DNA from 2 places in the Peribacillus sp. NJ4 genome. Region 2 is predicted to be linked to the other one. Evidence: riboswitches for the same ligand, from Rfam matches in the RefSeq annotation. Region 2 holds a riboswitch; the other holds the start of a gene.
What was found. A riboswitch is a leader RNA that binds a small molecule or an ion and turns the genes downstream of it on or off. The one in region 2 is predicted to bind ZMP and ZTP.

Region 1: another riboswitch for ZMP and ZTP. It lies ahead of QUF94_RS05995 (phosphoglycerate dehydrogenase); the one in region 2 lies ahead of QUF94_RS11485 (glutamate/serine transporter AimA).

The regions. Positions count from the first base shown of each region.
Region 1 is NZ_JAUCFQ010000001.1:1,183,916-1,191,371, reverse strand. Features, by position in the region: gene QUF94_RS06020 (PepSY-associated TM helix domain-containing protein) at 1-247, shown strand, start outside; gene QUF94_RS06015 (FixH family protein) at 276-746, shown strand; gene QUF94_RS06010 (hypothetical protein) at 963-1,445, shown strand; gene QUF94_RS06005 (hypothetical protein) at 1,895-2,056, shown strand; gene QUF94_RS06000 (hypothetical protein) at 2,053-2,220, shown strand; gene QUF94_RS05995 (phosphoglycerate dehydrogenase) at 2,490-3,689, opposite strand; ZMP/ZTP riboswitch at 3,828-3,906, opposite strand; gene QUF94_RS05990 (GNAT family N-acetyltransferase) at 4,440-4,955, shown strand; gene QUF94_RS05985 (VOC family protein) at 5,025-5,441, opposite strand; gene QUF94_RS05980 (hypothetical protein) at 6,096-6,674, shown strand; gene QUF94_RS05975 (PTS sugar transporter subunit IIA) at 6,815-7,306, opposite strand; gene QUF94_RS05970 (iron chaperone) at 7,393-7,456, opposite strand, start outside.
Region 2 is NZ_JAUCFQ010000001.1:2,285,339-2,292,794, forward strand. Features, by position in the region: gene QUF94_RS11460 (fumarylacetoacetate hydrolase family protein) at 278-907, shown strand; gene QUF94_RS11465 (carbon-nitrogen family hydrolase) at 1,064-1,861, opposite strand; gene QUF94_RS11470 (MFS transporter) at 1,877-2,188, opposite strand; gene QUF94_RS11475 (MFS transporter) at 2,267-2,788, opposite strand; gene QUF94_RS11480 (hypothetical protein) at 3,141-3,314, shown strand; ZMP/ZTP riboswitch at 3,927-4,005, shown strand; gene QUF94_RS11485 (glutamate/serine transporter AimA) at 4,062-5,654, shown strand; gene QUF94_RS11490 (hypothetical protein) at 5,774-5,983, opposite strand; partial or broken gene QUF94_RS11495 (hypothetical protein) at 6,500-6,769, shown strand; gene QUF94_RS11500 (alanine/glycine:cation symporter family protein) at 6,867-7,456, shown strand, end outside.

The DNA.
Region 1 (7,456 bases), 1.1 Mb from region 2:
TCTTATTTGTTTAGGAATTATCCTTGTTGCATTTAGTGGTTTTTATTTATGGTGGAAGCGAAAGCCGAAAAAAGGATTAGGTGCACCAAAAGCTCCTCCTATAAAGAACATGAGATTCTTTCTATTTCTGTTAATAGGTCTAGGAATTTTGTTTCCTTTGGTTGGTTTGTCTCTTATTGTTGTTTGGCTAATTGACTGGTTAATTATTAAACGAATATCTGCAGTTAAGAAGTTTTTGAATGCATAATTCGGAAATGTAAAGGGTGGCTTTTGCCGTGAAAAAAAATATATGTATTTCTTTAATCTTTATTTTCAGCCTATTGTTAAGTGCGTGTTCACTTGAAAAGGATGTCACTAATCTATACAAAGAAGAAACACCACTTGAAGCTGAAATAATTATACCAGCATCCTTTTCAGCTAATACACAGGAGACGATAAAGGCTGTTCTTACTCAAGGTGGTAAAAAGGTTGAAAACTCAGATTATGTTCATTTTCAGATATGGAAACAAGATGGCTCTCTCAAATATAGTATGGAACAAGCTGAGGAAGAGGGAAACGGTACTTATACTTTACGTAAAAACTTTGATAGTGATGGCCTATACTATATAAAAGTACATGCTAGTAACGATGGTTCAATCATTATGCCTCAAAAACAGTTTATCGTAGGAAAACTGTCTGAAAGTGAATTGAAATTCTTGCAAAAAGGGAGCCAAAAACAAGAAGAAAGTCATGAACATCATCATTAATAAATTTTTTTGACATCCGGTTTTCATTTGAAGACCGGATTTTTTATGGATATTTGTTTACCACGGTGGTTCGGAGAGAATGTATTTACAGGCAGGGTATGTAATGCTTCACCTTTATTTATTGGATTATTCTGCTCGTGCCGCATATACTGGATTGTTCCTATAAACAAGGGAGCTTCCTCAGAACATAAACAAACTTTAAGGGAGGGCATAGCATTGGTAACTTCACAGGGAACTGCTTCGGTTAGCTTTCCATTCCCATCTGTATGGGGTATCCACTCTTCAATAGCTGGCAGAACGATTATTTGGGGAACACTTAACATTAACTCCATTACAGATAATAGAGTAAGTGGTACGGCTAATTTTCGTGGTACACCTATTCCGATTAGTGGCTTTTGGAATGAAAGCACCAAACAACTCACATTCGATTCACCTTATGCCACATTCTCTGGCAACTTAACCATTATTGATGATTTCCAGATTAGAGTTCGACATTTTATTTTACGCGGACGTTTTCTTATGAAGCCTCCCTCTTTACAAGCAGGTGAGTCTGGATCGTGGATTGCCACTACTGATATAGCTCTGAATGAATTTCCTGTTAGTGGTAATACCTATACCGAGCAATTACCTCCTGTTGGAGCTTTTTTAACATCGAATATCCTTCATCAGTATCAGAATTTTGGGGGCAGAACAATATAGGGTAATCCTTTCTGTGTAGAAAGGGTGTGAATCGTCTCTGTATTTCCTAGGGACGATTCTTTACTATAGCAAATTACCAAAAGCCTTCTTGAACTGACAGGTTGGTTGAGAATTCAGGGATTATTTTCTGATACGTCATCTTTTCAAATGTTTCCCATCATGATATTACATTTTGATGTAATCCTGATGCCTACATAGAAGGCAAAAAATAAACCCCTTCCCAAATGGAAAAGGCGAGGTGCTGAAGTGAACGGAAGCAAAGAGGCACACCAGTGACTATCTAACTAAGCAGATTAATATATGAGATAGTGATTTTGGTAGATAACTTTTGAATCCATTAACTCAAAATGAGTACAGATGGAATATTGATTGACAGCATTTTCTCTGTACTTCATACTATTGTAATAACAGAACTGACAGAATATTTGGTAAATTAGGAGGGTAAAACTATGAAACCAACTGTAATGACAATGGATTTACAATTATTAGCAGATGTTCTTAGGGAAAATAATTGTACAAGTTTAATAAAAGCAATTGCAGAAAAGGATTTTCAAGTGGCTCAAATGCTTGATGTATTAATATTTGAGGATAAATGGGAGGATGACATGTGACTAAGCTCAGAATCCTTTTAACCATTCCAATTTTGCTATATGGAATTTTCATATTTGTTGTCATTCAATACGATAAGAATATTCCACTTTATTTGCATCTTCTATTCGCAATCTACTTGATGTTGTTTGTACATTATGAAGAAGAAACGGAAGTGAAACCATGACAGATTTTTAATCTTGGAGAAGTTCGATCTTAAGCAATTCGTGATGGAAGAAGTTTTGACTTCAACTGACTGTATCGAGCTGCTTGGCATAACCCGTGCCAGGCTGAGTTCGTTGTAATCCCTAGGTTCTCAACACGTGAGTAACGTTTAATATGATCACCACAATAAGTGGCTTTTTTTGTTCAAAAACATTAACAAGCCTAAAAAAAGCCCCAACTCCTTAAAGGAATTGAGGCTTTCACTATTTATCATCTATCTTCCGGTACCAATTAGATAATACGAGTTGTGACGATACCTTCGATTTGTTTGATTTTTGCTTCCAAACCAGGAATGATATCGCCGTTTACTTCACCGTCAATGTCGATGATCGTATACGCATATCCCCCACGGCTTCTGTTAACCATGTCAGCGATGTTCAAATTAAAGCCAGATACAGCCAGTGTAATTTGCCCAACCATGTTAGGAACGTTTTCGTGGAAAGTTGCCACACGACGATTTCCTGTATAAGGAATGGCAGTATTCGGGAAATTCACAGAGTTCTTGATGTTCCCTGTTTCTAAAAAGGTCTTCAACTGACGAGCTGCCATGATGGCACAGTTTTCCTCTGATTCTAGTGTAGAGGCACCAAGATGCGGAATTGGAACGACATTTTTCATTTTCAACACATTTTCATTCGGGAAGTCGGTGATGAACCTGCCAACTTTCCCGCTCTCAAGTGCCGCTTCCATATCCGCTTCATTCACTAGCTCGCCGCGTGAGAAGTTCAAGATATGTACGCCAGGCTTCATGATGCCAAATGTTTCTTGGTTAAACATTCCTTTAGTGTCATCAGTTAATGGAACGTGTACTGTAATGTAATCAGATTCTGCAAACAATTGTTCAATTGTCATGGCGCGTTGTACATTGCGGGACAAGTTCCAAGCTGTATCAACAGAGATGAACGGGTCAAACCCAATGACATCCATGTCCAAATCCAGGGCATCATTCGCTACAAGTGCACCGATCGCTCCTAAACCGATTACGCCAAGAGTTTTTCCCTTGATTTCTTTACCAACGAATTGTTTCTTTCCTGCTTCTACAAGCTTTGGAATTTGTTCTCCTTCGCCTTCCAGCGTCTTTGTCCAGGCCACACCGGCAAACAGGTTACGAGATGAAGCCATTAATGACGTTAGCACCATTTCTTTTACAGCGTTTGCGTTAGCTCCAGGTGTATTGAAAACGACGATTCCTTGCTCTGTGCATTTGTCGACCGGAATATTATTGACTCCTGCCCCTGCCCTTGCGATTGCTTTTAACTGATCGCCGAATTCCATAGTATGCATGTTAAAGCTGCGAAGTACGATTGCATCAGGGTTTTCACTGTCATTGTCGACTTTAAAATCGCCTTTGTTGAATACATTTAGCCCGCTTTCGGCAATATTATTTAACGCTTTGATCGTTTTGACTTTTTCTAAAAGTACTGTGCTCATTTTGTTTGCTCCTTTTTGGTTATGATAGTTTTGAAGTTTCAAAATATTGACAAAATTTTGAAACCATGAAAATCTGCATTCTCTAAACCTTTACTATCCTCTGTAAATACACAGAAAGAGGCAAGGGATAAAATCCCTTACCTCTGCCCAGGCGAACGGCTACGACACTATGTGTTCCCTCACGGTTATCCGTGTTTCGCCAGTTGCACATAGTCTTTTCATTTATTTTATTTTATCAAATTATTCAGCAATCTTCAATATCATTTTAAAGATTTATCTCTTTTTTTGCAGAAGTCACAACTCACCAGAAATAAATCGACGAATTCTATCGTTTTATCTCCCGAAAATAGGAATATATCGACGAATTCTATCGTTTTATCTCCGAAATTAGGAATATATCGACGAATTCTATCGTTTTATCTCCGAAATTAGGAATATATCGACGAATTCTATCGTTTTATCTCCGAAATTAGGAATATATCGACGAATTCTATCGTTTTATCTCCGAAATTAGGAATATATCGACGAATTCTATCGTTTTATCTCCGAAATTAGGAATATATCGACGAATTCTATCGTTTTATCTCCGAAATTAGGAATATATCGACGAAATTACTCGTTGGAAAAAGGCACTGTTGAAAGTGGCTGTTGATATTCTTGGACTATCTCGGACAGCTTTGTTGTAAAATGGATAATATTAGTAAAATATAGAAAGTATAGCAAACTAAAAGATAATTAGGAGGAATTAATATGATAGTAAGAGAGGCAACGCTTGCTGATGCTGAAGGTATAGCAATAGTCCATGTGGATTGCTGGAGAACCACTTATGAAAATATAATACCAAGTGATTTTCTAGATAATCTGTCTTATGAGAAAAGGAAAGATTTATGGATAAAGAATATATCCAGTGATGGGAATCATATTTATGTAGCAGAAAATGACAAGGGGAAAATAGTTGGATTTATAGCTGGTGGTAAAAGGGAAACAAATAAAGTTGAGGATTCGGGTGATTTAACTGCAATATATATCCTCGAAAATTTTCAAAGAATGGGAATAGGAAAGAAACTTATCAAAGAATTATTTTTTAAATTTGAAGAACTTGGATTCAAGACCATTCTCGTTGAGGTACTTGAAGATAATAAATCTCGATACTTCTATGAGGCATTTGGTTCTGAATTGCTTAAAACCGAAAAAATCAAAATCGCTGGCGCTGAAATAAATCTATTGGTTTATGAATGGAAGGATATTAGCCCGGTATTGTTATGAATAAACCTACGGCACCGAACTTCAAAAAAAGACACAATCCTAAGTGAAGGATTGTGTCTTTCATTTGATTTAATTTTGATTAAATCCGCTTTCGTCCATGTAAAACACTTCCCAAGAATGACCGTCGATATCCTTAAAGCTCCAACCGTACATGAAACCATGATCAATTGCTTCATTAAAAGGCTTTCCACCAGCATCCAGTGCCCTATTCACGACCTCATCCACTTCTTCCTTACTTTTAACCGATAGGGCCACGATGGCTTCCGTAGTTGTTGCTGGATCTGGGATATCCTTCTTGGTAAACGTTTTAAAGTAATCTTCCACCAATAACATGACATATATGGACTCACTGATAACCATGCACGTTGCATTTTCATTGGTCATTTGCTCGTTAAATTCAAAGCCGACCTTTGTGAAAAATTCCATTGAGGCACCCAAATCTTTAACAGGCAAGTTTACAAAGATCTTTTCTGCTTGAACTCCCATCCAATTCACCCTCGCTTGATTTATTTGTTCACTCACCTTCTATTCGCTGCATTTTTCGATTTTCCTGCTTGCAGCAGTCATTGCATTCAAATTGAACAGATACAACCTTAGCCACTGGGAGCATCCATAATTCACCTACTTAAAAGTGAATTTCAAATATTAAACAGGATAATTCAATTTTAAAACAACCTGAGAGTTTACCTTATGAAATTTTCAAGGAGTATTTGCCTCTTCCCTTGTTGCTTCAACATTGGATGGTGGTAGCATTTGCGCATAAAAATTAGCAGACTGCCGCCCTTTTGCATTCGTATACCAGATGTTCAATTTGGGTTTCATAACTAAAACACATCTTTTCTTTTTTGAAATAATAACTTTATAATTCCATGTTTTACTAAAATTAAATAATTATTTCAAGGAGGTAAGCTTATGAAAAATAGTATTAAAACATAAAGTATCCGGAACATTTTCTTTACTGGTTTTGCTTTCAGTTATTTTACCAGGATTCAGCCCAATCATTTCGTTCTCCTATAGCTAAACAAACGCTCGAAGCACCACCTATTATGCAAGTAGAGCAATACACGTTTTGCAATCGTAGCACAGGTCAAAAATAGATGGGAAACGACAACATTACCTTATGGGATAGGTGGTTCATAGATGGTTACCATTCAAACATATATATCAAAAAATAGTTATGATGCAATTATTAATAAACATTTATTAGCTAACGGAGATTTTATCCCAATCCATCACTCAAGCGCCAAGCAACTGGGAAATCAAAAGTTATTTACTTCAAAAGGAACTTCCTTATACGGCACAGTCATTATATCTTATCAAGATCAATTTCTCTCGAGCTTTTATGATTGGGATGATGTTGATGGTATTTGGCTTTCAATTTTACAGGCAATGTATGATTGTTTAAATACCGGTATTGGCAGCTGCGACTATTCAGAACGCTCTATGGATTGGCAAGTGAAAAGGCTAATGGAAAAAAATCCCGATATATCATTTACATGGAACCATGGTTTCGCTAGCAAGGAATGGAATGATATGCCTAAGATATCCACACTAAGATTCCCTGAAAATGTGCTATTGAATAGTTTAATAGAAAAGGGGACTAAGTTCTTAAAATTTAGAAATGCTCTATATGATAGCGGTCCAAGCCAAAATATTAACCAGTTAATTAACGATCTTAAATCTTTTAGTAGTGATTTGGGGTATGTGCACTTGGAATAGTTCACTGTGCTAAGTGAAGCTGAAGTCTTGCAGCTGTATGTGATGGGTTTATAGTAAAAACATCCTTGCCAGCATTCGCCAGCAAGGACTGTTTTTCTTGTTTAGAAGTTTCTAATATAGAAGGCACTTGACGTTTTATTTCACTTCAAATAAACACTCATAATCTGTGTTTCCTTAATATTTGCTTGTGTACTATCTGTTTTTTCTATTTTTTCAACCAGGTCGCCATTCGTGACAACAATCGGAGTTACGATGCTTGGAGCTTTGGATTTCAGAAATTCAATATCAAATGTAACAAGCTTGTCCCCTGCTTTTACCCTTTGCCCTTCTGTGACATGTACTTCGAATCCCTCGCCTTTCAGGTTCACTGTTTCTAATCCAATATGAATTAACAATTCAATGCCATGCTTCGTGCGAAGGCCCAAAGCATGTTTAGTATGAAAAACCTGGATCACTTCTGCATCAATAGGAGAAACTACCAGCCCCTCCTCAGGAAGAATCGCTATTCCGTCCCCCATCATCTTACCGGAAAATACCGGATCCGGAACATCTTCAATATTTATTACTTGTCCATTTATAGGAGCAAGCAGTTGTTCCACTTTTTCTTTGTTACCGAATAATTTTTTAAACATATTATTCCTTCCTTTCTCTTTCCAGTTGATTTTAAGCTTCTTACAGCTTACATTTAGTGTTTTGTAAATTCTGATAATAGTCGAAATTATTTTTTCTTTTTCAATTTACCTTCTGCTTTCTTCTTATTCTCTTCCACTCTAAATGTAACC
Region 2 (7,456 bases):
TAGAGAATCACTGTTCATACGTTTGCTGGGTTTGTGAAGAATTAATAGTAAGGAAGGTTGAACTTGGCCAATCTATCACACTTAATAATTATGACATCGTTTGAGATTGAATTTTATGCGAAAAAACTATTAATATTAAAAAAGTAGTTAAAGAAAAAACAAGGGCGTTAGTTCCATTTACTATTGAATCATTACAAAGTAAGATTTAATAAAAAAGAAATCTGAAATTTTTAGTATCAAAAATTTTATTCTTTAAAAGAAAAGAGTGGGTTTAATAATGAAAGACATTAAAAATATCTATTGTGTAGGTCGAAATTATGCTTTGCATGCAAAAGAATTAAATAATGAAGTACCAACTTCCCCTTTTTTATTTTCAAAACCAACTCATTCGCTAGTTGAAGCGAATGGTCAGTCAATTACGTTGCCGAGTAATCAGGGTTCCATTCACTATGAAACAGAACTTGTCCTTCATATCGCAAAGCAGTACGAAACAGGAATGAAAGTAGATGAAATAGTAGATGCCATAGCCCTTGGTTTGGATTTAACACTTAGAGATGTTCAAGCACAGTTAAAGCAAAAACAGCATCCTTGGCTTTTGGCTAAAGGATTTAAAAATTCGGCTGTTGTAAGTGATTTCATTCCGTTTCAAGGTGTCGAAGCATGTAAACAATTAGATTTTTCCCTTTTTAAAAACGGAGAGCGTGTACAAGTCGGAAATATTAAGGACTTACTTTTTGATTTGCAAACAATTATAGATTTTACAGCAAAGCATTTTGGGCTTGGGAAAGGAGATATTATTTTTACTGGTACTCCTAGTGGCGTCGGTCCTCTTTCAGATCAAGACAAGCTTTCACTAAACTGGGGTGGAAAGGAAATTGGATCCTGTTCTGTCACACTACATCCATGATAAAGAGTAGTCATTTCCTTTTCTTATGCAACTATCGGGACAGTAGTTGCATAAGAAAATAAAAATTATCAATGGATTTTACGTGAAACATATGCTTTGTTGAATTAAACGTAAAAGCTACTCCTAAAGATTGGTATCTCTGGAGTAGCTCCTATTTTATAACTTTCTATACTTTTCTGGTACTCTGGAATCGAATATGGGAACATCTTTTCTTATTTGGGGTACTTTCTCTAAATTTAAAGTTGCCTTTAATTCACCAACTTCTTGATCCAATTTTTGAACAATGTCTCCCCATGGATCTACAATTTGTGAGCAACCTGCAAATTCCACCCCTAGCTTTGTCCCCGCCACATTTGATGCAACAACATACATTTGGTTCTCAATTGCGCGCGCACGAAGTAACGTATTCCAATGTGTTTCCCTTGCAAGTGGCCATTCTGCGACGATATGTAACACTTGAATACCTTGTAATGCTAAGTCACGAATAATTTCTGGGAATCGTAAATCGTAACAAATAATAACCCCCATCTTCACACCTTCAAGTTCAAATATTTCAACTTGATTATGGCCGCCCGTTAAAAACTTAGGTTCATCTAACATCGGAACAAGGTGCATCTTGTCATATGTGTGAACAATCACACCCATTCGATTTACTATAATCGCACGATTAAAGATATCTTTACCTTCTAATACGGCAATCGAGCCACCCACCAAGTTTACATTAAACTTCTTAGCCAGTGATTGTAAAAATTCAATGGATTGCTTTCCATCCACTTTGCAGATTTCTTTCAATTCCTCCAACGCATAGCCCGTAGACCACATTTCAGGAAGTACAACAACATCTACATCATCACTATAGTTAGCTTCTAACCAGCGTTCAATGATTTTCCTATTCTCTACAGGATTTCCAACCACTAAATCCATTTGAAATACTAAATAATTCAAATCGGTCACTCCTCTTAATAGTATTTAGTTTAGTAATGATGTATCTGGTTTCACAAACAACCATAATATAGCTGCAATAAACACAGGGATTACAGTTACTCCTAATGTGATATTCCAACCAAAGTTTTCTGCTAACCAACCACATAATAACGGTGATACAAAAGCTCCTAGATTTCCCCACAAGTTCATCCAACCTGAAACGGAGCCTGAAAAGTTTCTCCCTAAGTCTGTAGCGGAAGCCCATGAACACACTACTGTAAATCCTAGTGAACCCAAGCATATTGATAACCATAAAACATTCATATAAGGAGATACTGTCATAACGGCAAGGTACATTGAAATAATAAATACTATTAAACCTGATATAGCTAAAGAGGATCTTGATATTTGCTTTGAAAAACCTTTACGTACTAGTTATTCGGAAAGAATATCACCAGTCATTACTGTTATCAGTATTGCTAACCAAGGTAGGCTTGCAGCAAATCCCATTTTACCTAATGAGAATCCTCGATCTTCCAGTAGATATGTAGGTAACCAAACTAAGAAGAAAGTGATAGTATACAAAACAACGAAATATTGCAATCCTAACGCCCAAAATCGATAGCTTTTCAGAAAAGTACTCCAAGCGGCTCTAACTTTAGCAGTATCAACAATTTCTCTGTCTTCTAGAATATATTCTTTTTCTTGTTCATTCACAAGTTTATGAATTTCAGGATAGTCTCGGGCTATAACATACCATACACCTGCAATGATTATTCCTATTAATCCAAAAATATAAAATACAGCTTTCCAACCAAAATATTGATAGATATAAACCGTGACGATAGGGGCGATAACTGGTCCAAAATATGAACCTGCCAATAATGCACTGGATGCTCTGGCTTTTTCATCACTTCTAAACCAGTTTGTATTAAATACGTCATTAGCTGGAAACATCGGTCCTTCACCTATCCCAAGTAAGAATCAGACCGATACAATAGACCGTGAGATTTAACTAAACCCGCCAAACCCGTAAATACTGACCACCATACTAGAGAAAAAGCGATCATTTTTCTAGGACCAAATTTTTCTGCCATAAGTCTTGCCGGAATTTGAACTAACGCCTAACCTAAAGAGATTAATGATGCAAGCATACCAAAATTTATAATCATAATTTGTAGAAAAATGTCGTTATTTACGAATATCTTATCTCCATTTCTGAGATATTATTATATTGTATTCACTTTAACACATTGAAGTGGTAATGCAACGTTTATATCGGTCTCAACTTAGTGAGTGGGGAAAATAAATGAGTGTAATCGTCGAGAAGAAACGAGTGGAAACCTATACTCATATGGAAGATGTAATGTTGGTTGGGAAAATCCAAAATGGTGATGAAGATGCACTGGACTATTTAATCAAAAAATACAGATGTGTCCTCCAAACTAATGCATTTGAGGTATTTTTTAACGGGTGGGGATAAAGTAGACGTCTTTCAGGAGGGTATGTTTGAACATTCTCCGATCCCTTACTTGTAGAATCATGTTTGAGGCTGGTTGTATAACAAGCGAAGCTTTGGCACTACATGGAGGACTAGGGGTACTGGGTAATTCCTTTAGCTTTTTATTAATAATATCCAAAATTTAATTTATTCAGATTAACCTAATCAATGAAAAGCCAGGAAGGCACATTTTACATAGCACTTGCTTCTATTAGTATATTTGGAAATCCAATCTACGTTCCTCACTCTAGCTATGCCGAGTGTGTTTCATGTGCATGGCTTTTTTTTGAGGAAGAAAAGAACAGTTTATGTAAATGTTGTTGATATAATTTGTAAAATATGAACGGTTTATTTTGCGAATATAAGCTCTTAAAGATTTTTAAGTATAATGTTAAAGAGAGATGATTTTATTGATGTAGCGTGTGTTCCGGAAATCGAATGTTTGTTTTTTGGACTTTAATTTACCTAATTTTTTCAAATTAAAATGAATATTGATAGGGAATTACGAAAAATAAATAAGAATATATATAAAATATAAATATTTTTCAAGTGTTGTGAAATTTAAAATAATCCTATATACTATAAAAAAACTATTTTCCTATATGTAACTGGCGCAACATGGAGAACCATGGGGGAGCATATAGAGTATAAGCCGCGCGCCTGGGCAAACACTTGATCTATAAATAGATCAAGTGTTTTTTATTTTCCTAGGAAGAGGTGTAGGTAGAGATGAGTAATATGCATAGAAAGATGGGGACTTTTGCTTTAACTATGACAGGTATTGGTTCTATTATCGGCTCAGGTTGGTTGTTCGGAGCGTGGAAAGCCGCCCAGATTGCTGGGCCAGCAGCTATTTTTTCTTGGATTATCGGTATGGTTGTAATTTTATTTATTGCATTATCTTACGCAGAGCTTGGGGCAATGTTTCCTGAAGCTGGAGGAATGGTTAAGTATCCTCAATATTCGCATGGTTCTTTTATTGGATTTTTAGCTGCGTGGGCGAACTGGATTTCGATCGCTTCGACTATTACCGTTGAGGCCATTGCTTCGGTACAATATATGAGTACGTGGCCTTGGGAATGGGCCAGATGGTCTCATTCCTTAGTTGATAACAATATCTTAACGACCAAAGGATTATTCATAGCTTCTTTACTATTATTGTTCTATTTCTTCGTCAACTATTGGACAGTTAACCTTTTTGCTAAGGCAAATTCATTTATTACTATTTTTAAATTAATTGTTCCAGGTGTAATGGCAGGATCGTTATTTTTTGCTGGATTTCATGGTGAAAACTTTACAAGTTCTCAAGGGATCGCACCATATGGTTGGGCAAGCGTTTTAACAGCAGTAGCTACTTCTGGTATCGTGTTTGCGTTTAATGGATTTCAAAGTCCTGTTAATATGGCAGGAGAAGCGAAGTCGCCGAATAAGTCTATACCAATTGCTGTTATTGGGTCTATTCTAATTGCAGGTTTTATATACGTTATTTTACAAGTTGTTTTTATCGGTGCTGTCGATCCGTCTATGATTGTGAACGGATGGAGTCAACTGAATTTTAATTCACCTTTTGCTGATTTGGCAATTGCTCTTAGCCTTAACTGGTTAGCGATTGTATTGTATGTAGATGCGTTTGTATCACCATCTGGTACAGGTGCCACTTATACAGCTACAACTTCGCGAATGCTTTATGGAATGCAGAAAAATGGGTACTTACCGAATATCTTTGGTACATTACATCCACTATATGGTGTTCCTCGTCCAGCGATGTTATTAAACTTAGGCGTATGTTTTATCTTTTTATTTTTATTCCGCGGATGGGGCGTACTTGCTGAAGTGATTTCAGTTGCTACACTTATTTCGTACATCATGGGGCCAGTTGCATTGACAACATTAAGACGTACAGCTTCTCATTTTAATCGTCCATTTCACTTAAAAGGCGCTTCTATTATTGCTCCTTGTGGATTTGTTTTTGCATCGCTGACTTTATACTGGGCGCGTTGGCCATTAACAGGAGAAGTCGTTTTCATCATTGCCATTGGACTACCTATTTACTTTTATTATCAAGCTAAAAATAAATGGAATGGATTCAAAAAACAATTTTTATCAGGTGTTTGGATGCTTCTTTACTTAGGTTGTATGATTTTGATTTCTTATATTGGAAGTGAGAAGTTCGGCGGAAAAAATATTCTTACATTTGGCTGGGATATGGTGGTCATCGCATGTCTGGCACTCTGCTTCTATTGGTGGGGAGTTAAGAGCGGGATTAAAACAGAATACTTGGCTGAGGCTGAAAAAATCAACAAAGAATTTATTAATAAATAACTCTTAGTGTAGACACAGCTATATGAGTAAAAAGAAAACATGGTTACTTTATGACCATGTTTTTTTATTTATTAAAAAGTGTTCGCAAATTGGAACACCTGACAATATTAATGAAAAATTTAAACTTTTACCACACGTTTATAACCAACCTCGCTGGATAATGGATTGGCAGGAAGTACAAACATTTCATCTCCCAAGTCTAGTCGTATCGGATGAGAGAAAATGACTCCGTTATATACGAATGAGTGATATTCACCAAACTCACCACATGGATCAACATCCTCTGGTAAATCTTCCATAAATTTTTGGTCCGCAGCCAGTAAGTCCATCGGACTTCGATAAGGCTCCGAAATGGCAAAACTGGAGCTGAAAACGCTTCTGGCTAAATATGAACATATAAACACGTTGATGTATATGGTTTTTAGGCTTAAACATCTAAGTTGCAATTAAGTATCTTAATGAAATAATTATCTTTTTGATATTTATCATTGTAATAACTCAGCTCAGATTCAGGAAGCAAACACCATTCTGTGGATTCAAAAAGTGGATGAGGTGTACGAGAATTGAATATTTTTATCTTGAATTATTATATTTATGTTACTATAATTACAAAGAAAGTACGCGAATTGAATAAACATACGCGAATTGAATACTTTCTTTTAAAAAACTTATTGTAAAAAAGAGATAGAGGAGCCATTATCATTGAAAAAATTAATGTTGTTTACGACTGGTGGAACAGTAGCCTCACTTGAAGGAGAAAACTGACTTGTACCTGAACTGCATGCCGATGATCTATTAAGTTACATACATGAATTAAATGTACGTTGCCGTATTGATACGAAAGAGTTGTCATTACGACTCAATGTCTAGAAGAAGGAGAAGACATGGGTATATATGAAGTCGGTCGGAAAGTTGACCATAATCGTGTAGTACGTTCTAAAAATATGAACACAGAAGCAATCGTGCCGAAATTGATGTGGGTGCTAGGAAAAACAACAGATCCTAAAAAGGTAAAAGAAATGATGGAAGCATCGATTGCAGCAGATATTACATATTTTTTTGAGATACTGCTATCAAGGCGATTAACTCAAATTTGGGGGCTATATAACTCCTGACTTTGGACAGAATTCATCAGTTGATAAAGTTGATCTTTTTACAGTGAAAAAACTAGGTATCCTCTAAGCTAGTAAATTTCTTATAAGAGGTGATAGAATGCAACAATTATTACATGATGTAGTTGGCGTATCAAATGAATTCCTTTGGTCAAAATTATTAGTTATTATGCTTGTTTCTTGTGGGATTTATTTCACATTTAAATTGAAATTTGTACAGGTTCGAATGTTAAGGGAAATGGTCCGTGTTTTAATGGAAGGGAGAACTAGTTCTAAAGACAGCGTTTCCCCATTTCAAGCTTTCTGTATTGGTATGGCCGCTCGCGTTGGAACAGGTAATATCACTGGAATTGCGATTGCGATTGCATTAGGCGGTCCTGGAGCGATATTCTGGATGTGGATAATTGCTATTATTAGCTCAGCAACCAGCTTTATTGAAAGTACGTTAGCGCAAGTATATAAAGTAAAAGATAAAACTGGTTTCCGAGGCGGTCCATCCTATTATATGGAAAAAGGATTGAACAAACGTTGGATGGGAGTATTATTCTCCATTTTAATTACGCTTTCTTTCGGTCTTGTATTCAATTCTGTACAATCAAATACCGTTACAATTGCTTTTGAGAACTCATTTGGTTCAGATCGTTTAACTGTAGGGATTCTCATGACATGTGCTTTCGCTGTGATTATCTT